2 regions of the Streptomyces sp. NPDC052236 genome follow, and region 2 is predicted to be linked to the other one. Evidence: riboswitches for the same ligand, from Rfam matches in the RefSeq annotation. Region 2 holds a riboswitch; the other holds the start of a gene.
The links. Region 2 has a riboswitch for S-adenosylmethionine ahead of thrC (threonine synthase). Riboswitches for the same ligand answer to the same signal wherever they lie in the genome.
Positions count from the first base shown of each region.

Region 1: it holds a riboswitch for S-adenosylmethionine, as region 2 does, so the genes downstream of both, ACIHCQ_RS37005 (aminotransferase class V-fold PLP-dependent enzyme) here and thrC (threonine synthase) in region 2, are expected to answer to the same signal.

Region 1 covers NZ_JBIUBL010000031.1:77,996-92,160, reverse strand. Annotated here, with positions in the region: gene ACIHCQ_RS37015 (cytochrome bc complex cytochrome b subunit) at 1-1,002, shown strand, start outside; gene trpD (anthranilate phosphoribosyltransferase) at 1,132-2,196, shown strand; SAM riboswitch class IV at 2,390-2,506, shown strand; gene ACIHCQ_RS37005 (aminotransferase class V-fold PLP-dependent enzyme) at 2,631-3,992, shown strand; gene ACIHCQ_RS37000 (Lrp/AsnC family transcriptional regulator) at 4,005-4,286, opposite strand; gene ACIHCQ_RS36995 (rhomboid family intramembrane serine protease) at 4,283-5,005, opposite strand; gene ACIHCQ_RS36990 (hypothetical protein) at 5,177-5,419, shown strand; gene ACIHCQ_RS36985 (NYN domain-containing protein) at 5,455-6,816, shown strand; gene ACIHCQ_RS36980 (NlpC/P60 family protein) at 7,157-8,185, shown strand; gene ACIHCQ_RS36975 (NlpC/P60 family protein) at 8,379-9,413, shown strand; gene ACIHCQ_RS36970 (hypothetical protein) at 9,454-10,719, shown strand; gene ACIHCQ_RS36965 (glycosyltransferase 87 family protein) at 10,783-12,054, opposite strand; gene ACIHCQ_RS36960 (glycosyltransferase family 4 protein) at 12,156-13,298, shown strand; gene ACIHCQ_RS36955 (GMC oxidoreductase) at 13,458-14,165, shown strand, end outside.
Region 2 covers NZ_JBIUBL010000013.1:55,249-69,413, forward strand. Annotated here, with positions in the region: gene ACIHCQ_RS21935 (SIS domain-containing protein) at 1-156, opposite strand, end outside; gene ACIHCQ_RS21940 (extracellular solute-binding protein) at 379-1,605, shown strand; gene ACIHCQ_RS21945 (DUF3263 domain-containing protein) at 1,651-1,899, shown strand; gene otsB (trehalose-phosphatase) at 1,909-2,772, shown strand; gene ACIHCQ_RS21955 (trehalose-6-phosphate synthase) at 3,041-4,441, opposite strand; gene ACIHCQ_RS21960 (hypothetical protein) at 4,511-4,663, opposite strand; gene ACIHCQ_RS21965 (glucosyl-3-phosphoglycerate synthase) at 4,702-5,655, opposite strand; SAM riboswitch class I at 5,787-5,914, shown strand; gene thrC (threonine synthase) at 5,932-7,254, shown strand; gene ACIHCQ_RS21975 (MoaD/ThiS family protein) at 7,302-7,577, shown strand; gene ACIHCQ_RS21980 (cold-shock protein) at 7,963-8,166, shown strand; gene groL (chaperonin GroEL) at 8,480-10,102, shown strand; gene ACIHCQ_RS21990 (Uma2 family endonuclease) at 10,197-10,775, opposite strand; gene ACIHCQ_RS21995 (hypothetical protein) at 11,002-11,124, shown strand; gene ACIHCQ_RS22000 (hypothetical protein) at 11,121-11,348, shown strand; gene ACIHCQ_RS22005 (ABC transporter permease) at 11,495-12,925, shown strand; gene ACIHCQ_RS22010 (ABC transporter ATP-binding protein) at 12,979-13,671, shown strand; partial or broken gene ACIHCQ_RS22015 (PTS transporter subunit EIIC) at 13,939-14,165, opposite strand, start outside.

The DNA.
Region 1 (14,165 bases), on a different contig from region 2:
GCGCGGTTCTACTCGATCCACATCCTGCTGTTGCCGGGCATCATGCTCGGCCTCGTGGTGGCCCACCTGATCCTGGTCTTCTACCACAAGCACACCCAGTTCGCGGGCCCCGGCCGTACGGAGAAGAACGTCGTCGGCATGCCGCTGATGCCGGTCTACACGGCCAAGGCCGGAGGCTTCTTCTTCCTGGTCTTCGGCGTCATCGCGATGATCGCGGCGACGTTCACGATCAACCCGGTGTGGGCGATCGGCCCGTACCGTCCGGACCAGGTGTCCACGGGCGCCCAGCCGGACTGGTACATGGGCTTCGCCGAGGGACTCATCCGCGTGATGCCGGGCTGGGAGATCAACATCGCGGGCCATACGCTCGCGCTGGGCGTCTTCATCCCGCTGACGCTCTTCGGTCTGGTGCTTGTCGCGATCGCGGTCTATCCGTTCATCGAGTCCTGGATCACCGGGGACAAGCGGGAGCACCACATCCTGGACCGGCCGCGCAACGCGCCGACCAGGACCGGTCTTGGCGTCGCCTGGGTCACGGGGTACGTGATCATGCTGATCGGCGGTGGCAACGACATCTTCGCCACCCACCTCCATCTGTCGATCAACGCGATCACCTGGTTCGTCCGGATCGCCTACTTCGTCGGTCCGGTCGTCGCCTTCATCGTCACCAAGCGGATCTGTCTGGGCCTCCAGCGGCGCGACCGCGACAAGGTGCTGCACGGACGCGAGTCCGGCATCATCAAGCGGCTGCCGCACGGTGAGTTCGTGGAGGTTCACGAGCCGCTCAGCCAGGCCCAGCGGCACACGCTCACGGCGCACGAGCAGTACGAACCGGCCGAGATCGGCCCGTCGGTGGACGAGCACGGCGTACGGCGGAAGGTGACGCGCGGGGAGAAGCTCCGGGCGAAGCTGACCAAGGGGTACTACGGCGAGGGGAACCAGATCCCCAAGGCGACGAACGAGGAGTACAAGGAGATCAGCAGCGGCCACGGCCACCACTGATCCCCACAGCTGTCGCGGCAGGGCCCCGTCCATTCGCTGGACGGGGCCCTTTGCCGTGCCCGGGGCTGGATAGGGTGGGGCTGTATCCGTGTACCCCCTTGTCCGGACTGTGGACCCCTGGAGTGGACCATGAACGTTGTGACCCCGGTTGGCGGCGGCAGCGGGCAGGACCTCTCCTGGCCGGCTGTCCTGAACGCTCTCCTGGACAACCGTGACCAGAGCGCGGATGCCACCGCGTGGGCCATGGACCGCATCCTCAGCGGTGAGGCGACCGACGCGCAGATCGCCGGGTTCGCGGTGGCGCTGCGTGCCAAGGGCGAGACGGTCGAGGAGATCACCGGTCTCGTACGGACCATGTACGAGCACGCGAACCTGATCGAGGTGCCGGGCCCCAGCGTCGACATCGTCGGGACCGGCGGCGACGGCGCGCGGACCGTGAACATCTCCACGATGTCCGCGATCGTCGTCGCCGGGACGGGCGCGAAGGTCGTCAAACACGGCAACCGCGCGGCGTCGTCGGCGAGCGGCGCGTCGGACGTGCTGGAGAAGCTCGGCGTCAATCTGTCGCTGACCCCGCAGCGGGTCGTCGAGGTCGCGGCCGAGGCGGGCATCACCTTCTGCTTCGCGGTGAAGTTCCACCCGGCGCTGCGGCATGTGGCGGCGGCACGCAAGGAACTGGGCATTCGCACGACGTTCAACTTCCTCGGCCCGCTCACCAACCCGGCGAAGGTGAAGGCCCAGGCGACGGGTGTCGCTGACGCCCGGATGGCGCCGATCATGGCCGGGGTGCTGGCGCGGCGCGGTTCGTCGGCGCTGGTCTTCCGGGGAGACGACGGCCTGGACGAGCTGACGACGACCGCGACGTCCCGGGTGTGGGTGGTACGGAACGGCACGGTCCGCGAGGAGGCCTTCGACCCCCGGGACCTCGGCATCGCGCTGGTCCCGGTGGAGGCGCTGCGGGGCGCGGACGCGTCGTACAACGCGGACGTGGCGCGCCGCCTGCTGGCGGGCGAGACGGGCCCGGTACGGGACGCGGTCCTGCTCAACTCGGCGGCGGCGCTGGTGGCGCTGGAGCCGACGGAGGGCACGCTGACGGAGCAGTTGGCGGTGGGGATGGCGAGGGCGGCGGAGTCGATCGACTCGGGCGCGGCGGGCGCGGTGCTTGACCGCTGGGTGACGGTGAGCCACTCGTAGGGGCTGCGCCCCTGGACCCCCGTACCGCCCTTCGGGCGGTGTCCTCAATCGCCGGACGGGCTGGATTTTCAGCCCCTCCGGCGATTGAGGAGCGGAGCTCGGGGGCAGCGCCCCCGACAAGGGCCCGGGGCCCCGTTTCGGGATGCGGACACAGACGTCGCGGCCGCAGAGCCGCATGGCATACTCCTCCCCAGGTCATGAGCGACAGCGAAAAAGCCCCGGCTCGCTGTCCGGCAACCCTCCGTCCGTGGCGGGGTGCCCCGGGTGAAGACCAGGCCGCAGGCAGTGAGGTCTGCGGCAAGCGCGGGCCCCTGCACACCCTGGGGTCCTGGTCCTCAAGGGAGCAGTCTCGTGAGCAAGCGAATGCGATAGGGCGTCACGCCCCCCTCTTCAGCAGAGTCTCATTCCGCCTTGCCCTGCCAGGAGATATCGCCATGTCCGCACGCCTGACCACGCCCACCACGCTCTCCGCCGCGCCGCTCCCCGTACTCGGCCACGATGTGACCGTTCCACTCGTCACCGGCGGCGAAGTCACCTACGCCGCCCTCGACTACGCGGCGAGCGCCCCCGCCCTCCAGCGCGTATGGGACGACGTGGCCGCCTACGCCCCGTACTACGGCAGCGTGCACCGGGGTGCCGGTTACCTCTCGCAGCTGTCCACCGACCTCTTCGAGAGCAGCCGCGCGACGGTCGCGGAGTTCCTCGACTGCCGCGCCGGCGACCAGGTCGTCTTCACCCGGTCCACGACCGACTCCCTCAACCTGCTCGCCGCGGCGCTCCCCGCCGACTGCCAGGTCTTCGTCTTCGAGACGGAGCACCACGCCTCACTGCTGCCGTGGCGCAACGCCCAGGTGACCTACCTGAACGCCCCGCGCACCCCCGCCGAGGCCGTCGCGACGCTGGAGCGCGCCCTCGCCGGGCGTGACCCGTACGGCCCCGCGCTGGTCTGCGTCACGGGCGCGTCGAACGTCACCGGCGAGCTGTGGCCGGTACGGGAGCTGGCGGCCGCGTCCCATGCGCACGGCGCCCGGATCGTGCTGGACGCTGCCCAGCTCGCGCCCCACCACCCCGTATCCGTACGGGACTTGGACGTCGACTGGGTCGCGTTCTCCGGGCACAAGCTGTACGCGCCGTTCGGCTCGGGTGTCCTCGCGGGCCGTGCGGACTGGTTTCAGGATGCGGAGCCGTACCTCGCGGGCGGCGGTGCCTCCCGCAGGGTCGCCCGGCGTGCGGACGGCGGCGTGGACGTCGACTGGCACACCACGGAGGCCCGCCACGAGGCCGGTTCGCCGAATGTGATCGGGGTCTACGCGATCGCCGCCGCCTGCAAGGCGCTCACCGAGGCGGGCTTCGACACACTCGTCGCACGTGAGCAGCGGCTCGTCACCAGGGTCCGTGCGGGCCTCGCGGAGGTGGAGCAGGTCAAGGTGCTCTCGCTCTTCGGGGACGACGCTCCGCGCGTGGGCGTCATCTCCTTCGTGGTCGAGGGCTGGAACAGCTCGCACTTCGCGGCGGCGCTCTCGGCGGAGTACGGGATCGGCGTACGCGACGGCCTCTTCTGCGCGCACCCCCTGGTGCGGACGCTGCTGGGCAGCGACCCGCAGGAGGCGGGCGAGTGCGGCGCGCCGGAGGCGGAGCCGGGCGAGAAGTCGCTCAACGCGATCCGGGTCAGCTTCGGCGCGGGCACCCCGGACGAGCACGTGGAGCGCTTCGTACGGGCGGTGAAGGAGCTGGTCAGCGACGGCGCGCAGTGGACGTACCGGACCGAGGACGGCCGCTGCGTCCCGGCGGTCTGAGACCAACCCGGCCTACGCGTCCAGGCCGATCGCGAAGGCCGCCTCCAGGTCGTGCTGCGAGTACGTACGGAACGCCACATGGGTGTCCGTGCCCTCCACGCCCTGGATCTTGCTGATCCGGCCCGGGATGACGTCCGCCAGATCGTCGTGTTTGGCCACCCGCACCATGGCGATCAAGTCGTACGTACCGGTGACGGAGAAGACCTCGCTGACGCTGTCCAGCGCGGCGATCGACTCGGCGATCTCCGGGATGCGGTCCACGCTGGTCTTGATGAGCACGATCGCGGTGATCACGGTTGGCTTTCTCCCTCGGTGGCCGCTGATGGGGCCTTCACTCTAGTCCCCTGCCGGAAACGTCCCCATGCGTAGAGAAACCCGATCCCGAACCCCACCAGATGCGCCAGATACGCCACCCCCGGCCCGCTGCCCGCTCCCCGAGCCGCCAGCCACTGCAGCACGAACCAGAAGATCAGCACGATCCACGCCGGGAAACGCAGCGGCAGGAAGAACAGGAAAGGAAAAAGACTGGTGACCCGGGCCTTCGGGAAGAGGTACAGAAAAGCGCCGAGCACACCCGAGATCGCCCCGGACGCTCCCACCAGGGTCTGTTCCGATTCGGCGTTGGCCGCCGCGTACGCGAGCAGTGCCAGGTAACCGCAGCCCAGGTAGAAGAGGCCGAACTCCAGCCGGCCCATCCGTTCCTCGGCCATCGCGCCGAAGACGTACAGAAAGAGCATATTGCCCAGCAGGTGCAGCCAACTGCCATGGATGAACAGTGCGGTGAGAGGGGTGAGCAGGGTGCCGGGGGAGCTGCTCATCAGGTCCGCGGGGATCACACCCCAGCGTTCGAAGTACGCGCTCTGCGCCGTGAGCAGCGCGTCACCGATGCCGTACGAAGGATTGAGGCCCGAGATGGGGCTGAGGACGAACACCGCACAGCAGGCCGCGATCGTGCCGTATGTCACCGCGGGTCCCGAGGCCGCGCCCCGGACCGTACCCCACCAACCGATCATGGACAGAGCATGGCGTACCGGGGCCGAACGGTACAGAGTGCCTCGCCGCGTCGGCGGGTACCCGCGAGGCCGTAGGGTTGCAGGAAGTGAACAGGCAGTACCTCCGTACACGCACAGCTCGACGGCACTCGCACCCGCAGGTGCACGCGCACGGCGAAAGAGGACAGCACGATGACGACGGTTCCCCAGCCGACGGCCCTGACCCGCTGGCGCTGCACCCTATGCGGCAACCTCACTCGCTTCGATGTGACTCGCTCCTCCAAGGTCGTCGAATACGTCCATCTGGACCTTGCGGGAGAACCCAAGGTCGAAGAGCGTGACGTGGTCAGTGAGACCATCGAGTCGGTGCGCTGCCGTTGGTGCAATGCGGTGGACCAGATCGAGCTGGTGGACAGGCCGGGCGTCGGCTCCTGACGGAGCGGTCCGAACGGGTAGTGGGGTGACGGACTGTGGAGCAGCCTGCAAGCGGCGCGGAACCGGCCGGCGCGGCCGGTGACGCCGCCGAGGCGCTCGACCGCCCGCTGCCCGAAAGGGTACGGCGCAGGGTCGTCGCGATGGTCTCGGACGCCTTCGGCGGTCTGACCGTCACCGAACTTCCCGTCCAGCTGCGGCAGTACGCCCGGTTCACCCCGACCCGGCGCGTCAAATTCGCGGGCAACGCGATGGCCGCCGCGCTGGAGAGCGACCCGCTGTTCCGGCAGCGTATCGGCGAGAAGCTCAGCCAGGCCGAGCCGGAGCTCGTCGGGGCGCTGGAGTCCGGGTCGCCGCCCGCCGCCGCCGATCCCGTCGATGTGGCCGCCCTCGCCTACGTACTGCGCCCCACCGGATGGGTGAAACTCGTCGCCGCCGCGGGCGAGGAGGCCCAGCGCGCGGACGCCGAGCGCGCCGACGAGGCGGGCAGGCGCGAGCTGGAGCGGCTGCGCGAAGAGCTCACCGAGGCGCGAGGCCAGATCAAGAGCGAGACCGAGCGGCTGCGTACGGAGCTGGAGACGGCCCGCAAGGAAGCCGAATCGCTCCGCCGCAAGCTGCGCAGCGCCCACAGCGACATCAAGCGCGGCGAGGCCGCCCTGCGCCGCAGCGACGCCGAGCTGGAGTCGGTCAAGTCGGAGGCCGCGGCGCGGGTCTCGGCCGCCGAGAGCGAGGGCCGGCGGCTCAGGGCGCGCCTCACCGAGGCGGAGGCGGCCGTGGAGGCGGGCCGCCGGGCCGCCCGCGAGGGCCGGTCGGTCGAGGACATGCGGCTGCGGCTGCTGCTGGACACGGTGCTCGACGCGGCGCAGGGGCTGCGCCGCGAGCTGGCTCTGCCGCCCGCGGGTATCCATCCCGCGGACACGGTGGACGCGGTCCAGCCCGGCCGGATGTCGCCCAAGGACATCGCGGCCCGCGCGCTCTCCGAGACCGATCCGGCCCTGCTGGACCAGTTGATGGCGCTGCCGCAGGCGCACCTGGTGGTCGACGGCTACAACGTCACCAAGAGCGGCTATCCGACGATGCCGCTGGAGCGGCAGCGGCTGCGGCTGCTGGGCGGTCTTTCGATGCTCGCGGCGCAGACCGGCGCCGAGATCACCTGTGTCTTCGACGGGGCGGAGCTGGCCGCGCCCGTGCTGCTCGCGCCGCCGCGCGGAGTGCGGGTGCTGTTCTCGAAGGCGGGCGTGACCGCGGACGAGCTGATCCGTCAGCTGGTACGGGCGGAGCCGCCGGGCCGTCCCGTGGTCGTGGTCTCCACCGACCGCGAGGTCGCCGACGGAGTGGCGAAGGCGGGCGCCCGCCCGGTCGCGTCCGCGCTGCTGCTGAGGCGGCTTTCGCGCGTCTAGGCGCGTATGTCGCGTCTGGCCAACTCGCATGCCAAATGACCGAATTAGCCGCCCGATAGGCGGACGTAGTGTCAAGTTGCCACTACTACGCGTGTGGTGTGAGTAAAGAATTCCCTCCTGGGTAAGAATTTTCCTCATCAGGATTTGAACTGATCACAAGAACATCACTAAGGTCAGGCCTCGAACCTTCGCGCGGTTGATCGCCCATCCGGGGCGACAGCGAAGGAACCGCCGAGTCCGTGAAGTTCGATCCTTTCCCCGGGGATATGAAGCGCGGACGCCGGGGCTCGTCCCCCGCACTGCCCGGTAGGCGGCTCTGAGGAAGAAGGAGCTCGCCTTCGTGGCGTCCCACCGTCGTCCCAAGCAGCCGAGCCGCGCCCGCGTCACCGTGCTCACCGCGACCGCCGCCGCTGCCGTAGCGCTGACCTCCCAGGCCGCTCAGGCCGCCCCGACGCCGAGCAAGAGCGAGGTCAAGGAGAAGGTCGACAAGCTCTACGAAGAGGCGGAGGTGGCCACCGAGAAGGCCACGGCGGCCGAGGTCAAGCAGGAGAAGCTCGACAAGGAGATCGACGCCCTCCAGGACAAGGTCGCCCGCGGTCAGGACGAGCTCAACACCCTGCGCGACGGCCTCGGTTCGGTGGCGAGCGCCCAGTACCGCTCCGGCGGCATCGACCCCTCCTTGCAGCTCTTCCTCTCCGCCGACCCGGACACCTATCTGGACAAGGCCTCGGCGCTGGACCAGCTCGGTGCCAAGCAGACCGAGGCGCTCACCAAGATCCAGGCCAAGCAGCGGACCCTCGCGCAGCAGCGTGCGGAGGCGGAAGGCAAGCTCGACGACCTGGCTGAGATCCGCAAGGAACTCGGTACGAAGAAGAAGGACGTCCAGGTCAAGCTCGCTGCCGCGCAGAAGCTGCTGAACTCGCTCACCGCGCAGGAGCGCGCCGCGATCAAGAGCGCCGACGAAGACCGCGCCAGCCGCGCCACCCCCCGGGCCGATCTCGGCAGCGATGCTCCCGCGGCCTCGGGCCGTGCCGCCGCCGCTCTCTCCGCCGCTCAGAGCCAGCTCGGGAAGCCGTACGTCTCCGGCGCCGAGGGCCCCAACTCCTACGACTGCTCGGGCCTGACCCAGTGGTCGTACCGCCAGGCCGGTGTGAGCATCACGCGAACCACCTACACCCAGGCCGAGGAAGGCACCCGGATCGGACGCGGCGACCTGCGCCCCGGCGATCTGGTCTTCTTCAGCGGTCTGAGCCACGTGGGCCTCTTCGTGGGCGGGGACACGGTGATCCACGCCCCCAAGCCGGGCACCGTGGTGCGCTACGAGTCCATGGAGTGGGCCGGCGACTTCCAGTTCGGCGTACGCATATGACGCCCGAACGGGCGATGTAGGTCAACTCTCGCTGACGCTACGCCCCGCTGGTGACCTGTGGTCTCCGGCGGGGCGTCAGTTTTTGTGCCCGCACGGTCTTTGGCCGTTCCGTGTGCGCCCCGCTACTCTCTGCCGCGCAAGATCCCTCGTACCAGCCGGCTGCAGCTGAGTGCAGCGGAAGGGAGCGCGGCCTGTGGCGTCCCATCGCCGACCCGCACAGCCCGGATTCACCCAGAGCGCCCGGGTCACCGTCCTGTCGGCCGCGGCGGCGACGGCCGCCGCGGCCCTCGGCGGCGGACCCGCGAGCGCAGACCCGCGCGACACCCCGGAGGCGGCGCGCGCCAGGGTCGACCGGCTCTACGAAGAGGCCGAGCGGGCCACCGAGGAGTTCAACAAGGCCGGTGAGCGGGTGGAGCGGCTACGGGAGCGGGTGACGCGGGCCCGGGACAGCGTGGCCCGTGGCCAGGAGCGCATCAACCGCATGCGGGGAGCGCTCGGTTCGGCGGCGAGCGCGCAGTACCGCTCGGGCGGCATGGACCCCGCGCTCGCCCTGCTGCTCTCGGAGAACCCCGACAGCTACCTCGACAAGGCCGCGCACCTGGACCGGGCCGGCGAGCGGCAGACGAGCCTTCTGCGGGAGCTGCGGCGGGCACAGCGGGAGCTCGGCCAGGAGCGCGCGGAGGCGGGCCGCGACCTCGCCGAGCTGGAGCGCAGCCGGGCCGCCGTCGCCCGTCACAAGCGTGCCGTCGAGCACAAACTCGGCGCGGCCCGGCGGCTGCTGAACTCCCTGACGTCCAGGGAACGCGCGGCCTTCGACCGGGCCTCGCGCTCGGGCTCCGGCCGCGAGGCGCTGCCCGGCCTCTCCGCCCTCGCGCCCGCGTCGGCGCGGGCGGCCGTCGCGATGATGGCGGTCCGCACCGCCATCGGCCGCCCCTATGTGTGGGGTGCCAACGGGCCGTACGGCTTCGACTGTTCGGGGCTCACCCAGTGGGCGTACGCGCAGGCGGGCGTCGCGCTGCCGCGCACCTCGCAGGCGCAGCGGTACGCGGGCCGCCAGGTCGCGCCGGCCGAGGCGCGACCTGGCGACCTGGTGACGTACCGCGGCGACGCCAGTCATATCGCGATGTACATGGGCAACGGCCAGGTGGTGCACGCGCCCTACCCCGGCGCGCCGGTGCGCTACGACCCGGTCGGAATGATGCCGGTCACGGGGGTCACGCGCGTCTGAGGGGTCTCTGACTCCTTCCGCGTTCCGTACGATCGGCAGGGTGGCAGGTCAGGGGCGCACCAGGCGTGAGGCGATACGGAGTACGGCGGGGCTGGGCCTCGCCGTACTGCTGGCGTCCGGCTGCTCGGGCGGCCCCGAGGTGTCCCGGGCCGCCGTGCGCGGCATCCGGCGGACGCTGGACGGCCGGGCCGCCGCGGTCCTGGCCCGCGACCGCGCCGCGTATCTGGCCGCCCTCGCGCCCGACGTCCCGCAGCTGCGGGCGGCGCAGCTGCGGGAGTTTCAGAACCTCGCGGACGTACCGCTGAGCTCCTGGGAGTACCGGCTGGGCGAGGTGAGGCGCCAGGGGGACGGGGCCGTCGCCGAGGCCGAACTGCGTTACCGGCTGACCGGGTACGACACCGCCCCCGTAAGTGTTTCGCGCACGCTGGAGCTCCGCGAAGGCGAGGATGACGGCGAAGGCGACGGCCGCTGGTATGTGACGGCCGACCGCGCGGCCAGGGGCGCGGCCGGGGCCGCGGCCCAGCAGCTCTGGCAGCAGGGCGCCGTCCAGGTCGTACGGGGCAGGCACAGCCTCGTCCTCGCCGTCGGCCAGGACACCGAGCGCCTGCGCGCCCTCGCGGCGACCGCCGACCGCGCGGTGCCCGCGGTCTCCGGCGCCTGGCCGTCGCGGTGGGCGGGGCGCGTGGTCGTCCTGGTGCCCGCCTCGCTGGACGCGATGGGCGCGCTGCTGGGCGGAGAGGCGGCCGGGTACCGGGGGATCGCGGCGGTCACCACGGGCGAGACGGGCTCGGCTCCCGGGTCGGCGCCCGCGGACCGGGTGATCGTCAACCCCGAGGCGTACGGAGTGCTTGGCGACTTCGGCCAGAACATCGTGCTCACCCACGAGACCACCCACGTGGCCACCCGCGCGCATACGTCGGCGGCCACTCCGGTATGGCTCTCCGAGGGCTTCGCGGACTGGGTCGCGTACCGCTCCACGAGCCGTACGGCCGCGCAGATCGCCCCCGAGCTCCAGCGAGCGGTGCGGCGCGGCGAGGTGCCCGCCGCGCTGCCGGAGGACAAGGACTTCGCTTTCAGCGGGGACGCCGAGGCGCTGGGGCGGGCGTACGAGGGGGGCTGGCTGGCGTGCGAGCTGATGGGCGAGCGGTGGGGCGAGAAGCGGCTGACGGGGTTCTACCGGGCGGTGGGGGCGGGCAAGCACCGGCAGGGCGCGGTGGAGAAGGCGATGGGCGAGGTGCTCTCCACGACGCCGGAGGACTTCACGGTGCGGTGGCGGGCGTATCTGCGGGAGCGGCTGGACGGCTGATCGCTGCGCAGGCAGGCCGAGCGGGCGGCACACCGACCTGCCGTCCCACTGACCTGCCATGGCTCATGACGCCAGCTGTGAGTCGTCGCGCGGCGACCGCGCGGCTCCGGCCCCCCGGCGGTCCGGCCCGGTCACCGTCTGCCGCCACAGCCGCCGGCAGGCCGTCAGCGACGCCGCGACCAGCAGCCCGTTGCGTACCGCCATCAGCAGCACCCCCAGAGCGTCGCTCGCCACCACATGCGAGAACCAGAGCGGGAATTCCAGCAGCGTCACGCCCGTCGCCGCCAGCACCATCCACGCGGGCCGCGCCATCCGGCTCGCCCGGAAGGCCAGGCACGCCGCGGCCAGGCCCACCAGCCAGATCATGTACTGGGGGCTGATCACCCGGCTCGTCGTCGTGAACAGCAGTACCGCCGCGAACGCCGCGTCGCACGGCGTACTCGGCCCGAACTCGCGGGCTCGCAGCCGCCACACCGCCAGCCAGCCCAGCGCGAGAACCGTGAGCGCGAGCGAGAGAGTGGAGACGAGCGGGACATACGGGCCCAGGAACTCCATCGAGCCGTAGCTCAGCAGCACGTCCCCCCGCCAGCCGAAGTGCCGCGCCACATGGAAGACAAGCCCGCCCAGCGACTCCACCTCCGTGCCCCGGTCGCGCTGGAAGGTCAGAAACGCCAGCGACCCCGGCAGCGCGGCGGCGAGCAGCACCGTGAGGACGGCCACCGTCCCCGCCGCCGTGGCCCACGAGCGGCGCGTGGTCTCGCCGCGCGGGGTCCCCGTGAGCAGCAGCAGCGGCCACACCTTCAGCAGCGCGCCGAAGCCCGCCAGCGCACCCAGCGCGCGCGGACTGCGCGCCGCGGCGAGGAGGGCCGCGACGGCGACGGCCGTCACCATCAGGTCGTAACGGGCGTACGCGGTCGGGCCGAGCAGCGGCACGCCCGCCACCCACACCCACATGCCGCGCCGCGAGCCGCCGCCTTCCTTCTCCTCGACCCGCTTGACCCGCAGCAGGCCGAGCACGAACGCGTCGCACAGCAGCGTGAGAACGAAGAAGGCCGTGGGATAGCCGAGGAAGGGCAGCAACAGGCCGGGCGAGAGGATCGCGAGCGCGGCGGCGGGCGGGTACTGCCAGGTGACGTCGTCCAGCGGATAGACGCCCGTCTGCAGCACCTCGTACCAGCTCTGGTAGATCACCGACACGTCGGTCGTGACATCGGGGCCGGGGAACGCCACGACCTTGAGCACGCAGAGCAGCAGCGCGGTCCTGGTGAGGATCCACGCAGTGGGGATCCACACACCGAAGGAGAGCCGTTCGCTGCTCCCGCTGCCGCCGCTCATGGGCACCTCGTCCCTGTTCGTCCGGGATGGGACGTGCCCATGATGCCGGGCGAGACCGCGCCGGAGCGATCAGGCAGGGCCGTTCGGTACTGTCGGCGGCGATGCACAAGACCCTCGTCGTGACCAACGACTTCCCGCCCAGGCCCGGTGGCATCCAGGCGTTCCTGCACAACATGGCGCTGCGCCTGGACCCCGAGCGCGTCGTCGTCTACGCCTCCACCTGGAAGCGTGGCCGCGAGGGCGCCGAGGCGACCGCCGCGTTCGACGCCGAGCAGCCCTTCACCGTCGTACGGGACCGTACGACCATGCTGCTGCCGACCCCCCGCGTCACCCGGAGGGCGACCCAGCTGCTGCGCGAGCACGGCTGTACGTCCGTGTGGTTCGGCGCGGCGGCCCCGCTCGGGCTGATGGCGCCCGCCCTGCGCAAGGCGGGCGCGCGCAGGCTCGTGGCCACCACCCATGGGCATGAGGCGGGGTGGGCGCAGTTGCCCGCGGCGCGGCAGCTGCTGCGCCGGATCGGCGAGTCCACGGACACGATCACCTATCTCGGCGAGTACACCCGCTCCCGCATCGCGACCGCGCTCACCGCCGAGGCCGCCGGACGCATGGTGCAACTGCCGCCCGGCGTCGACGAGAAGACCTTCCACCCCGGCTCGGGCGGGGACGCGGTCCGCGAGCGGCTCGGTCTCGCCGGCAGGCCGGTCGTGGTGTGCGTGTCCCGGCTGGTGGAGCGCAAGGGCCAGGACACGCTGATACGCGCGCTGCCCGCGATCCTGGCGAAGGTGCCGGACGCGGTACTGCTGATCGTCGGCGGCGGCCCGTACGACAAGGAGCTGCGCGGGCTCGCCCGCCAGACCGGGGTCGCCGACTCCGTACGCTTCACGGGCCCCGTCCCGTGGGCGGAGCTGCCCGCCCACTTCGGCGCGGGCGACGTCTTCGCCATGCCCTGCCGTACCCGGCGGGGCGGTCTCGACGTCGAGGGCCTCGGAATCGTGTACCTGGAGGCATCGGCGACCGGGCTGCCGGTCGTCGCGGGCGACTCGGGCGGGGCGCCCGACGCCGTACTCGACGGAGAGACGGGGTGGGTGGTCCGCGGCGGTTCGCCGGCGGAGTCGGCGGAGCGGATCGTCGCGCTGCTCGAGGATCCGCAGCTGCGGCGGCGGATGGGGGAGCGCGGCCGGGAGTGGGTCGAGGAGAAGTGGCGCTGGGACCTGCTGGCCGAGCAGCTGCGCGCCCTTCTCTGAACCTCTCTGGACCTCTCTGAACCTCCCTGGCCTGTCTGACCGCTTTCCGAACACTTCTCCGTACATTCCGGTGAGGCACGTACAGCATTTTTTGACGGAGCGTCAGTTCAACACGCGCCAGATATGGCCGGAACTTGAAATTCCGCCCATGCTCGCGACATGAACCCACAACTGACGCGCCGTCACATGCTGGGCATCGCCGCCCTGCAGGTGGCCTCCGCGCTCGGCTTCACCCGCATTGGTCTGGCCTCGGCAGCCGCCCGGGAGCCCCTCGCCGCCGACTACGCCCCCGCCGTCGTCATCGGCTCCGGCTACGGCGCGGCCGTCGCCGCCCTCCGCCTCGGTCAGGCGGGCATCCGCACCCTCGTCCTGGAGATGGGCCGGCTCTGGGACAGCACCACAGGCACCGGCCCGGACGGCAAGGTCTTCTGCTCCACCTCGGCGCCCGACCACCGCTCCATGTGGTTCCGCACCCGCACCGAGGCGCCGCTCGCCACATTCCTCTGGCTGGACGTCGTCAACAAGAACATCAGCCCCTACCCCGGCGTACTCGACCGGGTACGCCACACCGACATGTCCGTCTTCCTCGGCCGGGGCGTCGGCGGCGGATCGCTCGTCAACGGGGCCATGGCGGTGACCCCGCCGCGTACGTACTTCTCGCAGGTCCTGCCCCGGGTCGACGCCGCGGCGATGTACGGCACCTACTTCCCGCGGGCCCGGCAGCTGCTGGGCGTCAACACCGTGGACCCGGCCTGGTTCGAGTCCACCGAGTGGTACCGCTTCTCGCGGATCTCCCGCACCCACGCCCAGAACACCGGCCTGAAGACCGTCTTCGTGCCGAGCGTCTACGACTTCGCTCATATGCGG
Region 2 (14,165 bases):
CGCGGCGTACGCGATCGCCATGAACCACGACGTGCCGCAGCCGATGACGGCGACACGCTCACCCGGCTCCGGCATTCCCTCGAAAACGGCGGCGGCATCGGCCGCTCTCCGCCAGCAGGCGGGCTGGGTGGCTATCTCTGCCGCGGTACGGGACATACGCCAAGTCCTCCCATGGATCTACGTGTTGAGCGCGTCGTACGCGTGGTGCCTAGCAGATGCCCGCGGCCCATGTGGTGGATGTTGCAGAAGTGAGATGCATTGGAGTAGACCTCATGCCCCCAAATGGGGGAAACTCGCTGCTCATCACAACAGCAGAGGGTGAGGGACAGCGTGCAGCGGCACTTCTTGAGTCTGACCGCGGCGGTCGCCGCACTGGGTATGGCATTGACCCTTACGGGCTGTGGCAGCTCCAGCGGGGACGGAAGCGAAGTGACGCTCAAGCTCGTCGCTGCCGACTACGACGTGGCGGGCGGCGAGTCCAGCAAAACGTACTGGGCCGGCCTGGCCAGGGAGTTCGAGTCCACGAACCCCGGCATCAAGATCGACGTCCAGATCGAGTCCTGGACCGACGTGGACCGCAAGGTCGCCGAGATGGTCAAGGCGGGCAAGGCACCCGACATCGCGCAGATCGGCGCGTACGCCGACTACGCCGCGGCCGACAAGCTCTACACCGCCGGCGAGCTGCTCTCCGTGCCGGTGCAGTCCAACTTCCTCGCGCCGCTGGTCACCGCGGGCAAGAGGAAGCGCGTCCAGTATGGACTGCCGTTCGTCGCCTCCACCCGGCTGCTCTTCTTCAACAAGGAGCTCTTCGCCGACGCCGGTATCAAGAAGGCTCCGGAAACCTGGGAGCAGCTGGCGGACGCCGCGAAGAAGCTGAAGTCGAAGACGGACGCCAAGTACCCCTTCGCGCTGCCGCTGGGCCCGGAAGAGGCCCAGGCCGAGACGATGATGTGGCTGCTCAGCGGCGGTGCGGGTTATACCGACCCGGTCGGCAGCTACGCGATCGACTCGCCTTCGAACGTCTCCACCTTCAACTGGCTGCGGGACGAGCTGGTCGGGAAGGGGCTCACCGGCCCGGTCTCGCCGTCCAAGCTGAACCGCAAGGAGGCGTTCGCCGCGTTCACGCGCGGTGAGGTGGGCATGCTCAATGGCCACCCCTCGCTGATGCAGGCCGCTCAGAAGGCGGGCGTCGAGGTGGGCAAGGTGGCGCTGCCGGGTCGGGCCGGCCGGTCCAAGGCGACGATGGGTGTCGCCGACTGGATCATGGGCTTCAAGGAGACCGGTCACCGGGCCGAGATCGGCAAGTTCCTGGACTTCGTCTTCGACGACAAGAACGTCCTCGACTTCGCGGGCCAGAACAATCTGCTGCCGGCGACGATCTCCGCGTCCGAGGCGATGGAGGTGGACCCGGAGCGCCAGGAGCTGAAGGAGTTCCTGGAAGAGCTTCCCGGGTCGGTGCTTCCGCCGGTCGGCAAGACGTCGTGGGCGTCGGTCAGCGAGAACATCAAGGGGAACATCGGCAAGGCGGTCGAGGAGGACGGGGACCCGAAGGTGGTGCTGGAGCGGATCGGCAGGCAGGCGACAGCGGCGGAGAACGCGGAGTAACGCGGAGTGGCCGGACAGGTTGCCCGGTCCCGGTATGTTGCCCGTATGACGGACAACGCGGACCGCCCCCGGACACTCTCCGAGCGGGACCGTGCCGTACTGGCCATGGAGAGCGGCTCGTGGCCGGGCCCCGGCGCGAAGGAGCGGGCCATCCGGGAACAGCTCGGGATGTCCCCGGTCCGCTACTACCAGCTCCTCAATGCCCTGCTGGACGATGAGCGGGCGCTGGCGCACGACCCGGTCACGGTCAACCGGCTGCGCCGCGTCCGAGACGCCCGGCGAAGTCGCCGATAGGGTCGGACCATGGGCAGCACAGCACCGTACGCGCATCCCTTGCCGACGCCGTCCACCCCTGCGGGGCGCGAGGGCCTGGCCGCGATTGTGGCCCGCCCCGCGAGGGCGGTGATCGCCCTCGATTTCGACGGCACCCTGGCCGACATCGTGCCCGACCCCGAACAGGCCCGCGCCAACCCGGCGGCGGTACCGGCGCTTGCCGCGCTCGCGCCGAAGGTGGCCTCGATCGCCGTGATCACCGGGCGCCCGGCCGGGGTCGCTGTCCGGTACGGCGGCTTCGCCGGCGTCCCCGGCCTGGACCACCTGGTGGTCCTCGGCCACTACGGCGCGGAACGCTGGGACGCGATCACCGGCACGGTCCGCACCCCGGCGCCCCACCCCGGAGTGGCGGCGGCCCGCGCCGAACTCCCCGGCTTCCTGGACGGCATCGGCAGCTGGCGCGGCACCTGGATCGAGGAAAAGGGCCAGGCGGTGGCGGTCCACACGCGTCGCGCCACCGACCCGCAGGCGGCGTTCGACGCCCTGCGTGAGCCGCTGTCGGCCCTTGCCGCCCGCCACGGCCTGATCGTCGAACCGGGCCGCATGGTCCTGGAGCTGCGCCCGCCGGGCATGGACAAGGGCGTGGCGCTGACGGAGTACGTACGCGAGGTAGGCGCGGAGTGCGTGCTGTACGCGGGGGACGACCTGGGCGACCTGCCCGCGTTCGGAGCGGTGGAGAAACTCCGCTCGGAGGGCGTGCCGGGCGTGTTGGTGTGCAGCGGCGGCACCGAGGAGGTGCCGGACCTGGCGTCCCGCGCGGATGTGTTGCTGCCGGGGGGGCCGGGGGCGGTGGCGGGCCTGCTCGCGTCGCTGGCGTCAGCGATGGCGGCCTGACCGTTCCGGACACGTGCGGGCCCTGGTCGGGGGCGCTGCCCCCGAACCTCCGAGCCTCAATCGCCGGCGAGGCTGGAAATCCAGCCCGTCCGGCGATTGAGGACACACCCGAAGGGCGTACGGGGTCTGGGGCGCAGCCCCAGTTCGGGATGGGGGTACTCCCCCTACGCCTGGCGGCGTGGGGGCACCTCCCACGCCGCCAGGCGTAGGGGGAGGGCGGGTAGGGGACAAGCCCGCCCCTTGGCGCACCCGCACCCACCGCACGCCCCTACCCCCGCAACGCTTCCAACTGCTCCAAAAACCACCGCTGAGGCGGCAACGCCATCGCCGCCGCCGCCAACCGCTTCGTCCGCTCCCCCCGCTCCCCCGCCGGCATCACCAGCGCCTCATGCAGCGCCTCCGCCGTCCCCATCACGTCGTACGGGTTCACCACCAGCGCGTCCTCGCCCAGCTCCTCGTACGCCCCCGCCTCCCGCGACAGCACCAGCGCGCACCCCGCGTCCGAGACCACCGGGATCTCCTTCGCGACGAGGTTCATGCCGTCGCGGATCGGGTTGACCAGCGCGACATCCGCCAGCCGGTACGCCGCCAGCGACCGCGCGAAGTCGTCCTTCAGATGGAGCACGACCGGCGTCCACCCCGCCGTCCCGTAAACCGCGTTGATCTCCCAGGCGACGCGCTGGACCTCGTCCATGTACGTGCGGTACAACGCCAGGTCCTGCCGCGACGGGTACGCGAACGCGACATGCACCACCCGCTCGCGCCACTCCGGCCGGGATTCCAGCAGCTGCCGGTACGCCAGCAGGCCCCGCACGATGTTCTTGGACAGCTCCGTGCGGTCCACCCGCACAATCGTCTTGCGGCCAGGGCCGACCTCCGCGCGGAGCGCCGTCAGCCGCTCCGCGACGTCCGGCCGGTGCGCCCGCTCCCGTAGGAAGTCCGCGTCCGTGCCAAGACCGTGCACCCCGATCCGGGTGCCCGCCAGAGGCAGCGCCTCCGCGCCCAGCACTTCCGTACAGCACGCCCGGAACGCGTCCGCCCACCGGTGGGTCAGGAAACACGCCCGGTCCGCCCCCAGCAACCCCCGCAGCAGCTGCTCCGCGATGTCGTCCGGCAGCATCCGGAAGTAGTCGACGGGCGCCCACGGCGTGTGCGAGAAGTGGCCGATCTTCAGGTCGGGCCGCAGCTCGCGGAGTATGCCGGGGGCCAGTGCCAGGTGGTAGTCCTGGATCAGCACCGCCGCGCCCTCGCCCGCCGCCGCGGCCAGGGCTTCCGCGAAAGCCCGGTTGTACGCCTCGTACGACGCCCACTGCCTGCGGAACTCCGCGTCGAAGACCGGCTCCAGCGCCGTTTGGTACAGCATGTGGTGGACGAACCACAGCGCCGAGTTCGCGATGCCGTTGTACGCGTCGGAGTAGACGGCCGGGTCGATGTCCAGCATCTGCACCCCGGGCTCGCCGACCCCCTGCCGTACCGCCGCACGGTCGCCCTCGCCCAGCGCGGCGCACACCCACAGCGCCTCCGCCTCGGAGCCGATGGCCGACAGGCCGGAGACCAGCCCGCCCCCGCCGCGCCGGGCGTCGAGTGAGCCGTCTTCGTTCAGCGTGTACGTGATCGGGCCGCGGTTGGACGCGACAAGGACCTGGGCGGAGCCGTGCTCGGAGACCATGTGCCGAAATCTAGCCCTTCCCGCAAACCCTCAAACGTACGTACGGTCGAAATGCGGTTGAATCGCAGCTCAGCGGCGCCCGCGCGTGGCGGCGACGGCGATCACGCCCGCCGCGGTCAGGGTCAGCGCCAGCCCGCCGAGCAGCCACAGGCGCTCGGCCCCGCTTGCGGCGTGTGCCGCCGTCACCATGACCGCCGGCGCCGCGATGAGTCGTCTTCCCATAAAGCAAAAAGGTAGACAAAATGACCGGCCGTCCCCGCTTATGCCGCGCGACGCGCCGCGTACTCACCGATCTCGCGCATCGGCGGCCTCTCCTGCGTGTCCACCGCGTACGTACGCGGCTCGAAGCCGCCCTTCGCTCCCGCCCCCCGCTCGAACTGCGTCAGTGACGGACGTATCAAGTGGCCCCGGGACAGCCGCAGTTGAGCCGTACGGTAGATCGCCGCGGCCATTCGCCCCAGCGCCTGCCCGTCCTGGTGGCGGTGGAGGCGCGAGCCCACGTCCACCTGCGCCAGCGCGTCCAGACCCACCGTGTGCAGCGAGTCCACGAGCAGGCCGAGCTCCACCCCGTAACCCACCGGGAACGGCAGCCGCTCCAGCAGCGAGCGCCGCGCCGCGTACTCCCCGCCCAGCGGCTGGACGAACCCCGCCAGCTGCGGCCAGTGCAGATTCAGCAGCGGACGCGCCACCAGCTCGGTCACCCGGCCGCCCTGACCCGCCGCGTCGCCGAGCGGCCGGTCGTACACCGCCTTGACGAACTGCACCTCCGGCTCGGTCAGCAGCGGCCCCACCACCCCCGAGACGAAATCCGCCGAGAACTCCCGCAGGTCCGCGTCCACAAAGCAGACGATGTCGCCGCTCGTCACCATCAGCGAGCGCCACAGCACCTCGCCCTTGCCGGGCACGGCGGGTATGCGCGGCAGGATCGCGTCCCGGTGCACCACCCGTGCCCCGGCCGCCGCCGCCACCTCGGCCGTACGGTCGGTGGAGCCCGAGTCGACGACGACCAGCTCGTCGACGAGCGGGACCGCCTCCATCAGCTCGCGCCGGATGACGGTGACGATCTCGCCGACCGTCGATTCCTCGTTCAGCGCGGGGAGTACGACGCTGACGGTCGTACGGCGCCGGGCCCTGGCCGCGACCAGCTGGTCGAGCGGGCGGTCGGACGCGGACCAGGAACGCCTGCTCAGCCAGCGCTCGACCTCTTCCAGCACGTTCATTACTCCAGGGTTGTGATGCGTCTCGCGGGTCGGACGACTATCTCAACCATCCGGGCCTTCGGTTACAGTCTTGAGCAACGCGGACGGCCCTTGCACACCGGGGCCTCACGCTGACAACCGAATAGCGCTCATCCAGAGGGACTGAGGGAACGGCCCGTTGAAGTCCCGGCAACCATCCAGCCGACCGCGAGGTCACGGTGGGGAAGGTGCCAATTCCGTCTCGTGGCGAAACGCGTCCCGAGGAAGATGAGGAGAAAGGGCCTCGCCTCCATGGCTGTGCAGACTGTTTCGGACACCACCACCCCCCTCACCCCCGTAAACCTGGGTCCCGCCACGGCACTCTCGTGCCGCGAATGCGGAGAACGTTTCGAACTCGGCCCTATCTTCGCCTGCGCCCTGTGTTTCGGGCCGCTCGAAGTCGCGTACAACCTGCCGAGCGGCACTGTGACATCTGAAAGCGCCGAAGCGCTGAAGAAGCAGATCGCGGCCGGTCCTGACAACATCTGGCGGTACGCGCCGCTGCTGCCCGTCCCCGCCGACGTGGCCGACAAGCCGAACCTCAACCCCGGCTTCACCAAGCTCGTCAAGGCCGACAACCTCGCCCGTGAGCTGGGCGTCACCGGCGGTCTGTACATCAAGGACGACTCCGGCAACCCGACGCACTCCTTCAAGGACCGCGTCGTCGCCATCGCCGTCGAGGCCGCGCGCGCCTTCGGCTTCACCACCCTGTCCTGCTCGTCCACCGGCAACCTCGCGGGCGCGGTCGGCGCCGCGGCGGCGCGGGCCGGGTTCCGCTCGTGTGTGTTCATCCCGCACGACCTGGAGCAGGGCAAGGTCGTCATGGCCGCCGTGTACGGCGGTGAGCTGGTCGGCATCGAGGGCAACTACGACGACGTCAACCGCTTCTGCTCGGAGCTCATCGGCGACCCGCTCGGCGAGGGCTGGGGCTTCGTCAACGTCAACCTCCGGCCGTACTACGGCGAGGGCTCCAAGACGCTGGCGTACGAGATCTGCGAGCAGCTCGGCTGGCGGCTGCCCGACCAGCTGGTGATCCCGATCGCCTCGGGGTCGCAGCTCACGAAGATCGACAAGGGGCTGCAGGAGCTGATCAAGCTCGGCCTGGTCGAGGACAAGCCGTACAAGATCTACGGGGCACAGGCGGAGGGCTGCTCGCCGGTGTCCACGGCCTTCAAGGCCGGGCACGACGTCGTACGTCCGCAGAAGCCGAACACCATCGCCAAGTCACTGGCCATCGGCAACCCGGCGGACGGCCCGTATGTGCTGGACATCGCGCGCCGCACGGGCGGCGCGGTCGAGGACGTCAACGACGAGCAGATCGTCGACGCGATCAAGCTGCTGGCGCGTACGGAGGGCATCTTCGCGGAGACGGCGGGTGGCGTGACGGTGGGGGTGACGCGGAAGCTGATCGAGGCGGGCGTGCTCGACCCGACGCTGACCACGGTCGTGCTCAACACCGGCGACGGGCTCAAGACGCTGGACGCGGTGGCGCCGACGACCGGCCCGACGGCGACGATCCGGCCGAGCCTGGACGCGTTCCGCGCGGCGGGCCTTGCCGCCGCTGCCGCCGGCTGAAGCCGCTCCCGCGCCGAAGAACCCCTTGAAGACTTGAGGAGAACCCCATGAGCGTCAATGTCCGAATCCCCACCATTCTCCGTACCTACACGGGCGGCAAGGCCGAGGTCCCGGCGGAGGGCGCGACGCTCTCCGAGGTCATCGCGGACCTGGAGAAGAACCACACGGGCATCGCCGCCCGCGTCCTGGACGATCAGGGCAAGCTGCGCCGCTTCGTCAATGTGTACGTCAATGACGACGATGTGCGCTTCGAGCAGGGTCTGGAGACGGAGACTCCGGACGGCGCGGGCATCTCGATCATTCCCGCGGTCGCCGGCGGCTGAGCGCCGAAGGAGAAGCGGAGGGGGCAAAACCGCAGGGTTGAGCGCGGTACAGTTGGGGAAGCCCCCTCCGCTGCTGATAGCGAGCGCATATGAGAATGCGCCCCCGCACGACAAGAAGCAGCCAAAGTGACCGAGCGAATTGCCGCTTAGGTGTCATTTGTTGGGCCCGAATTGCCCCGGAATTCACAGAATTCATATGAATCATCCCTTCGGCCGTGCCCGGAATTCTCGTCCGACTGACCTGTTGCAGAGGGCAGTTGGGCAGATACATTCAGCCGCGGTCGACGCGTTCCGGCGCACACCCCTCCTGTTGCGGGGGGTGGAGATCTGACCCGGGTCCGCGAAGTGCGGTCCTGCGCAAGGGCCAGTAATAGGGGAGTTAGGCATGGCTCAGGGCACCGTCAAGTGGTTCAACGCGGAGAAGGGGTACGGCTTCATCGCGGTCGACGGTGGTGCGGATGTTTTCGTCCACTACAGCGCGATCCAGATGGACGGGTACCGCACCCTTGAAGAAGGTCAGCGAGTCGAATTTGAGATCTCGCAGGGCCAGAAGGGTCCGCAGGCGGACATGGTCAAACTCGCCGTCTGATCTCGGCGCGATCGGCCACCGACGCACTCACGCCGAGGGGCCCGCATCCCACCAGGGATGCGGGCCCCTCGTGCGTCCCGGTCCCCTGCGCGGGCCCCCGGGATCCCCTGCCGACGCCCCCCAAGCCGCTTGCACTCGAAGGGGTCGAGTGCTAATCATTGCGTTAGCACTCTGACAGTGAGAGTGACAACCGGGACCGGTCGGTGAGGCCCGCAGGCCGTGTGGGGCAAGGAACCACGCGGTAGGCAGGCCGTCCGTCGCGGGCGCCAACACGGTCCGGAGAATCCACCCCAGTCCGGGAGGACCACTTCACATGGCCAAGATCATCGCGTTCGATGAGGAGGCACGGCGCGGTCTCGAGCGCGGGATGAACCAGCTCGCCGACGCCGTCAAGGTCACCCTTGGCCCCAAGGGCCGGAACGTCGTCCTCGAGAAGAAGTGGGGCGCCCCCACGATCACCAACGATGGTGTTTCCATCGCCAAGGAGATCGAGCTCGAGGACCCGTTCGAGAAGATCGGCGCCGAGCTGGTCAAGGAAGTCGCCAAGAAGACGGATGACGTCGCCGGTGACGGAACGACCACCGCGACCGTCCTTGCCCAGGCACTCGTCCGCGAGGGCCTGCGCAACGTGGCGGCCGGCGCCAACCCGATGGCTCTCAAGCGCGGAATCGAGAAGGCCGTAGAGGCCGTCTCCGGTGCCCTGCTGGAGCAGGCCAAGGACGTGGAGACCAAGGAGCAGATCGCTTCGACCGCCTCCATCTCCGCCGCCGACACCCAGATCGGCGAGCTCATCGCCGAGGCGATGGACAAGGTCGGCAAGGAAGGCGTCATCACCGTCGAGGAGTCCCAGACCTTCGGTCTGGAGCTGGAGCTCACCGAGGGTATGCGCTTCGACAAGGGCTACATCTCGGCGTACTTCGCCACCGACATGGAGCGTATGGAGGCGTCGCTCGACGACCCGTACATCCTGATCGTCAACTCCAAGATCGGCAATGTGAAGGACCTCCTTCCGCTGCTGGAGAAGGTCATGCAGTCCGGCAAGCCGCTGCTGATCATCGCGGAGGATGTCGAGGGCGAGGCGCTGTCGACCCTGGTCGTCAACAAGATTCGTGGCACCTTCAAGTCCGTCGCCGTCAAGGCCCCGGGCTTCGGCGACCGCCGCAAGGCCATGCTCAACGACATCGCCATCCTCACCGGTGGCACGGTCATCTCCGAGGAGGTCGGCCTCAAGCTTGAGAACGCCGGCCTGGACCTGCTGGGCCGCGCCCGCAAGGTTGTCATCACCAAGGACGAGACCACGATCGTCGACGGTGCGGGCGAGAGCGACCAGGTTGCCGGTCGCGTGAACCAGATCCGTGCCGAGATCGAGCACTCCGACTCGGACTACGACCGCGAGAAGCTCCAGGAGCGCCTGGCGAAGCTGGCGGGCGGCGTGGCCGTCATCAAGGCCGGCGCCGCGACCGAGGTCGAGCTGAAGGAGCGCAAGCACCGCATCGAGGACGCGGTGCGCAACGCCAAGGCCGCCGTCGAGGAGGGCATCGTCGCCGGTGGTGGCGTGGCTCTGCTCCAGGCTTCCTCGGTCTTCGAGAAGCTGGACCTCGAAGGTGACGAGGCGACCGGCGCCAACGCCGTGAAGCTCGCGCTGGAGGCTCCGCTCAAGCAGATCGCCGTCAACGGTGGTCTCGAGGGTGGCGTCATCGTCGAGAAGGTGCGCAACCTGCCCGTCGGTCACGGCCTGAACGCCGCGACCGGTGAGTACGTCGACATGATCGCCGAAGGCATCATCGACCCCGCGAAGGTGACGCGCTCTGCTCTGCAGAACGCGGCGTCCATCGCGGCGCTGTTCCTCACCACCGAGGCCGTCATCGCCGACAAGCCCGAGAAGGCCGGCGCGGCCGCTCCGGGCGGCATGCCGGGCGGTGACATGGACTTCTGATCGACCTCTGGTTGATCGACTGTCCTGAAGTTCCGAGGGCGGCACCCCTACTCCCAGGGGGGTGCCGCCCTCGGCGTTTGCGCCTTGGACCGCTTCAGCGGACGTAGTCCTTGAGCTTCTCGGTTTCGAGAGTGATGCCTACGGGGTCGGGGATCTCGACCGTGGCCCCGTACGGGTACGAAGCGTCCTGGTGGTAGGTCCCGTCCTTCGGCTCGCTGTAGACCGTGAGGGTGTCGGCGTCGCGGTCGACGAGGAGGAAGACGGGGATGCCGGCCTCGGCGTATCCGTCGCGCTTCTCGACGCGGTCCCGGCGGTCGGTGTCGGAGTCGTGGGAGGTGACTTCTACGACCATGAGCACGCCCTCCGGGTCGGCCCACTCGCCTTCACCTGAGAAGTGGCCGAGGGGGGCGAGAGCGCCGTCGGGTCGGGCTCGGCCCTGGCGGTAGGACTGGATCTTCAGGCCCTGCTCCGCATAGAGCCCAAATTCAAGACGCTGCTGCATGCATTGCCGCTGCAGCCACATGATGATCTCTCCGTGGTCGCCGTCCGGCACCGGCTTGACCTCTAGCTTTCCGTTGATGAATTCAAGCGTCACGGTCTCGGGGGCATGGCGTGCCAGTTCCTCGAAGTCCTCGACGGCCATCTGCGGGTGTTCGGCGGTGCTGGGGGTCATGGTGTCGCCTCCTCCCCTCCATGGTGCCCCGGCCCTGTGGCGGCGGATCGCTTGAATCGTCATGCGCGTGTCCTTTCCGGCGGACGGATTGAGATCCTCCGGTCTGCGGGTTTGTCAACTCCCGTTAGACGAATGGGGTTGTTGAGCCGCTTTCCGGGTTCAGGCTAGTAGTCGATCGGACACGCTGTGTAGAGAAAGCGAACACTCAGCGTGGAGGTGCCTGGCCATGGTGGCGAGATCGGCGGAGCGGATGCCGGCTGCGGAAGACGTGGTGGCCCAACGGCGAGACGGGCTCTGGGTGGTGGCGATGACCCTGTTCGCCGCCGCGCTCGATGGGCTCACGTCGTGACGGGGGGCGGTGCGTCGGTGCCGGAGCCGGGGTCGTACGCCGTTGACACCCGGGACGGGCGGGTGGGGCGGGTCATGGGGCGCGTAGGTATCTATGTGCAGCTGCGTCCGCCGGGCGGCGGCAAGGAGTGGGACTGCCCGCCCGAATGCCTCGGGGTGGCCGAGCCCGGGGCGCTGCTGCGGGCGCGGGTGCGGGAGATCAACCGGGAGAGCCGGCGGCCTTGAGCCGGGGTCAGGGGACGGGGCAGGGGCGGTTGGGGCCGTTGAGTGGCTGCTGGTGGGAGCCGCTGGATCAAGTCACGGTTCGGCTTCTCATCTGTCTCTCACGGTGAACTTAACTCGCCATCACATCTCGTACCTACGTTCGCGCCATGTTCTTCACCTACCTCCGGCGCGAGTTGCGCCGCCGCCGGAAGGCCGCGCTCGTCGTCGCCTCTGGCCTCGCCCTCGGCATCGCGCTCGTCATCATCGTCAACTCGGTCTCGTCCGGCATGGGCCGTGCCCAGGAGAAGGTCCTCGAGTCGCTGTACGGGCTCGGCACCGACATGACCGTCACCAAGGCAGCCGCGCCGCCGGGAGAGGGGGGTGCCACGCGGCCTCGCTTCGAGTTCGACGCCAACGGCGACGACGACGCCGCCGCGCAGAGCCAGGACCGCGTGATGGTCGAGGGGTTCCAGACCCTGGCCTCCTCGACCGTCGCGCAGGTCGGCAAGCAGGACGGCGTCGCCGACGCGGTCGGCGGGCTGAGCGTGCGGGTGCTGAAGATCAACGGTGAGTTCAGGCGCGGAGAGGTCCAGCAGCAGCCGGGGCAGGGCGGAACCACGCCTCCCGGTGGCGGTGGTGGCGGCGGTGGCGTGACCGGTGGCGGGGCGGCCTTCGACGTCGACTCGTACACCGCGTACGGAACCGACGTCGCCCATCAGCAGCTTGGTCCGCTGACCTCCTCGACGATCACCACGGGCCGTACCTTCAAGACCACCGAGGCCAACGCCAAGGTCGCCATCCTCGACAGCGCCTACGCCAAGGAGAAGAGCCTCACGGTCGGGAAGACGCTGACCGTCTCCGGTACGGCCTTCAGCATCATCGGGATCGCGACGGCGGACAGCGGCGACTCGGCCGCCAACGTCTACCTTCCGCTCACCCAGGCGCAGACGCTCGCCGCCGCGAAGGACAAGATCACCACGGTCTACGTCCAGGCCTCCGACTCGCAGCAGATCGACGGCGTCAAGCAGGCCATCCAGAAGAACATCTCCGGTACGACCGTGACGACCTCCGCCGATCTCGCGGAGACCGTGTCCGGGTCGCTGTCCACCGCGTCCGACCTCGCGTCGGGCGTGGGCAAGTGGCTGTCGATGCTCGTACTGGCGGCGGCGTTCCTGGTGGCCGGGCTGCTCACGTCGTCCGCGGTGAGCCGACGGGTGCGGGAGTTCGGCACCCTCAAGGCGCTGGGCTGGCGCAGCGGGCGGGTCACCCGGCAGGTGGTCGGTGAGGCGCTGGTCAACGGACTGGTCGGCGGCGCGCTCGGGATCGGTCTTGGGCTGGCGGGGGCGTGGCTGATCACGACGTTCAGTCCGACGCTGACGGCGCAGCTCGGTGGCGGCGGCCGGGGCTTCGGTGGTGGCGGTCAGGCCCGGCAGACCGCCTCCAAGGCGCTGGACATCGCGCTCACCGCGCCCGTCTCGCTGACCACCATCGGCCTGGCGGTGGCCCTCGCGGTGGCCGGCGGCCTGGTCGCGGGCGGCTTCGGCGGGTGGCGCGCGTCCCGGCTGCGTCCGGCCGACGCGTTGCGGCGCGTCGAGTAGCCCAGCCTGCGGTTGAGCTCGAATCCCTTATGTGCAAGAGGAGTTGAACCACCATGTACGAACTCAGTGGAGTCACCAAGCAGTACCGGCGCGGCAAGGACACTGTCCGGGCGCTGGACGGTGTGGACCTGACCATCGAGGACGGTGGGCGGCTGGTGATCCAGGGCCCCACCGGCGGCGGAAAGTCCACGCTGCTTCAGATGCTCGGCGGGCTCGACCGGCCGACGGCGGGCAGTGTGGTCCTCGACGGGGTCGATCTCGCGACGCTCCCCGAGGCGAGGCTCACGCGGGTGCGGGCGGAGAAGATCGGCTTCATTTTCCAGAGCTTCAACCTCATTCCGACGCTGAGCGCTCAGGAGAACGTGGAGACCGCGCTCGTACCGGGCGGGCTGAAGGCGGCGGAACGGCGTGAGCGGGCCGCGGAGGCGCTGGTGTCGGTGGGGCTCGGGGAGCGGCTCGGGCATGTGCCGGGTGAGCTGTCGGGCGGGCAGCAGCAGCGGGTGGCGATCGCGCGGGCGCTGGTGAAGCGGCCTGCGGTGCTGCTGGCGGACGAGCCGACCGGGAATCTGGATGAGTCGATGCGGGACGAGATCATGGATTTGCTGGAGGGGCTGTGGGAGGAGCGGGGGCTGACGTTTGTGATGGTCACGCATGACTCGGTGGTGGCGCGGAGGGTGGCTTCGCGGGTGGCGACGATTCGGAGGGGGAGGGTGACGGTGAAGGAGCGGGTTGCGGGGGCGGCGTAGGGGTGCGGGGCGCCCTTTGACTGGGGCTCGGCCCCAGGGCCCCGCGCCTCAAACGCCGGCGGGGCTGAGTTTGTCCTCGGGCCCTTGTCGGGGGCGCTGCCCCCGAACCCTCCCTCTACGCCTAGCGGCGTGGGAGGTACCCCCAGCGGGGCTGGAAATGTCTGGCCCTTGTCGGGGCGCTGCCCCGAACCCCGCTCCTCAATCGCCGGAGGGGCTTGAGGAGCGGGGCTCCGCCCCAGACCCCGCGCCTCAAACGCCGGCGGGGCTTGAGGTGTTGAACTGGGCACGCATCGTGCTCGTCAGGCCGAACCAGTACGTCGCCAGGAAGCCCACCACGTAACCCACCACCAAGCCCCCCGCGTACACCCCGATCGTTTCCGCCAAGGGCTTGTTGCCGTCCAGGAGCGGGAACAGCGCCCAGCCCGAGGGGCCGATTGCCGTGGAGCCGACCTTTTCGCCCAGCATGTTGAAGAGGCCGACGAAGCCGCCGCCGA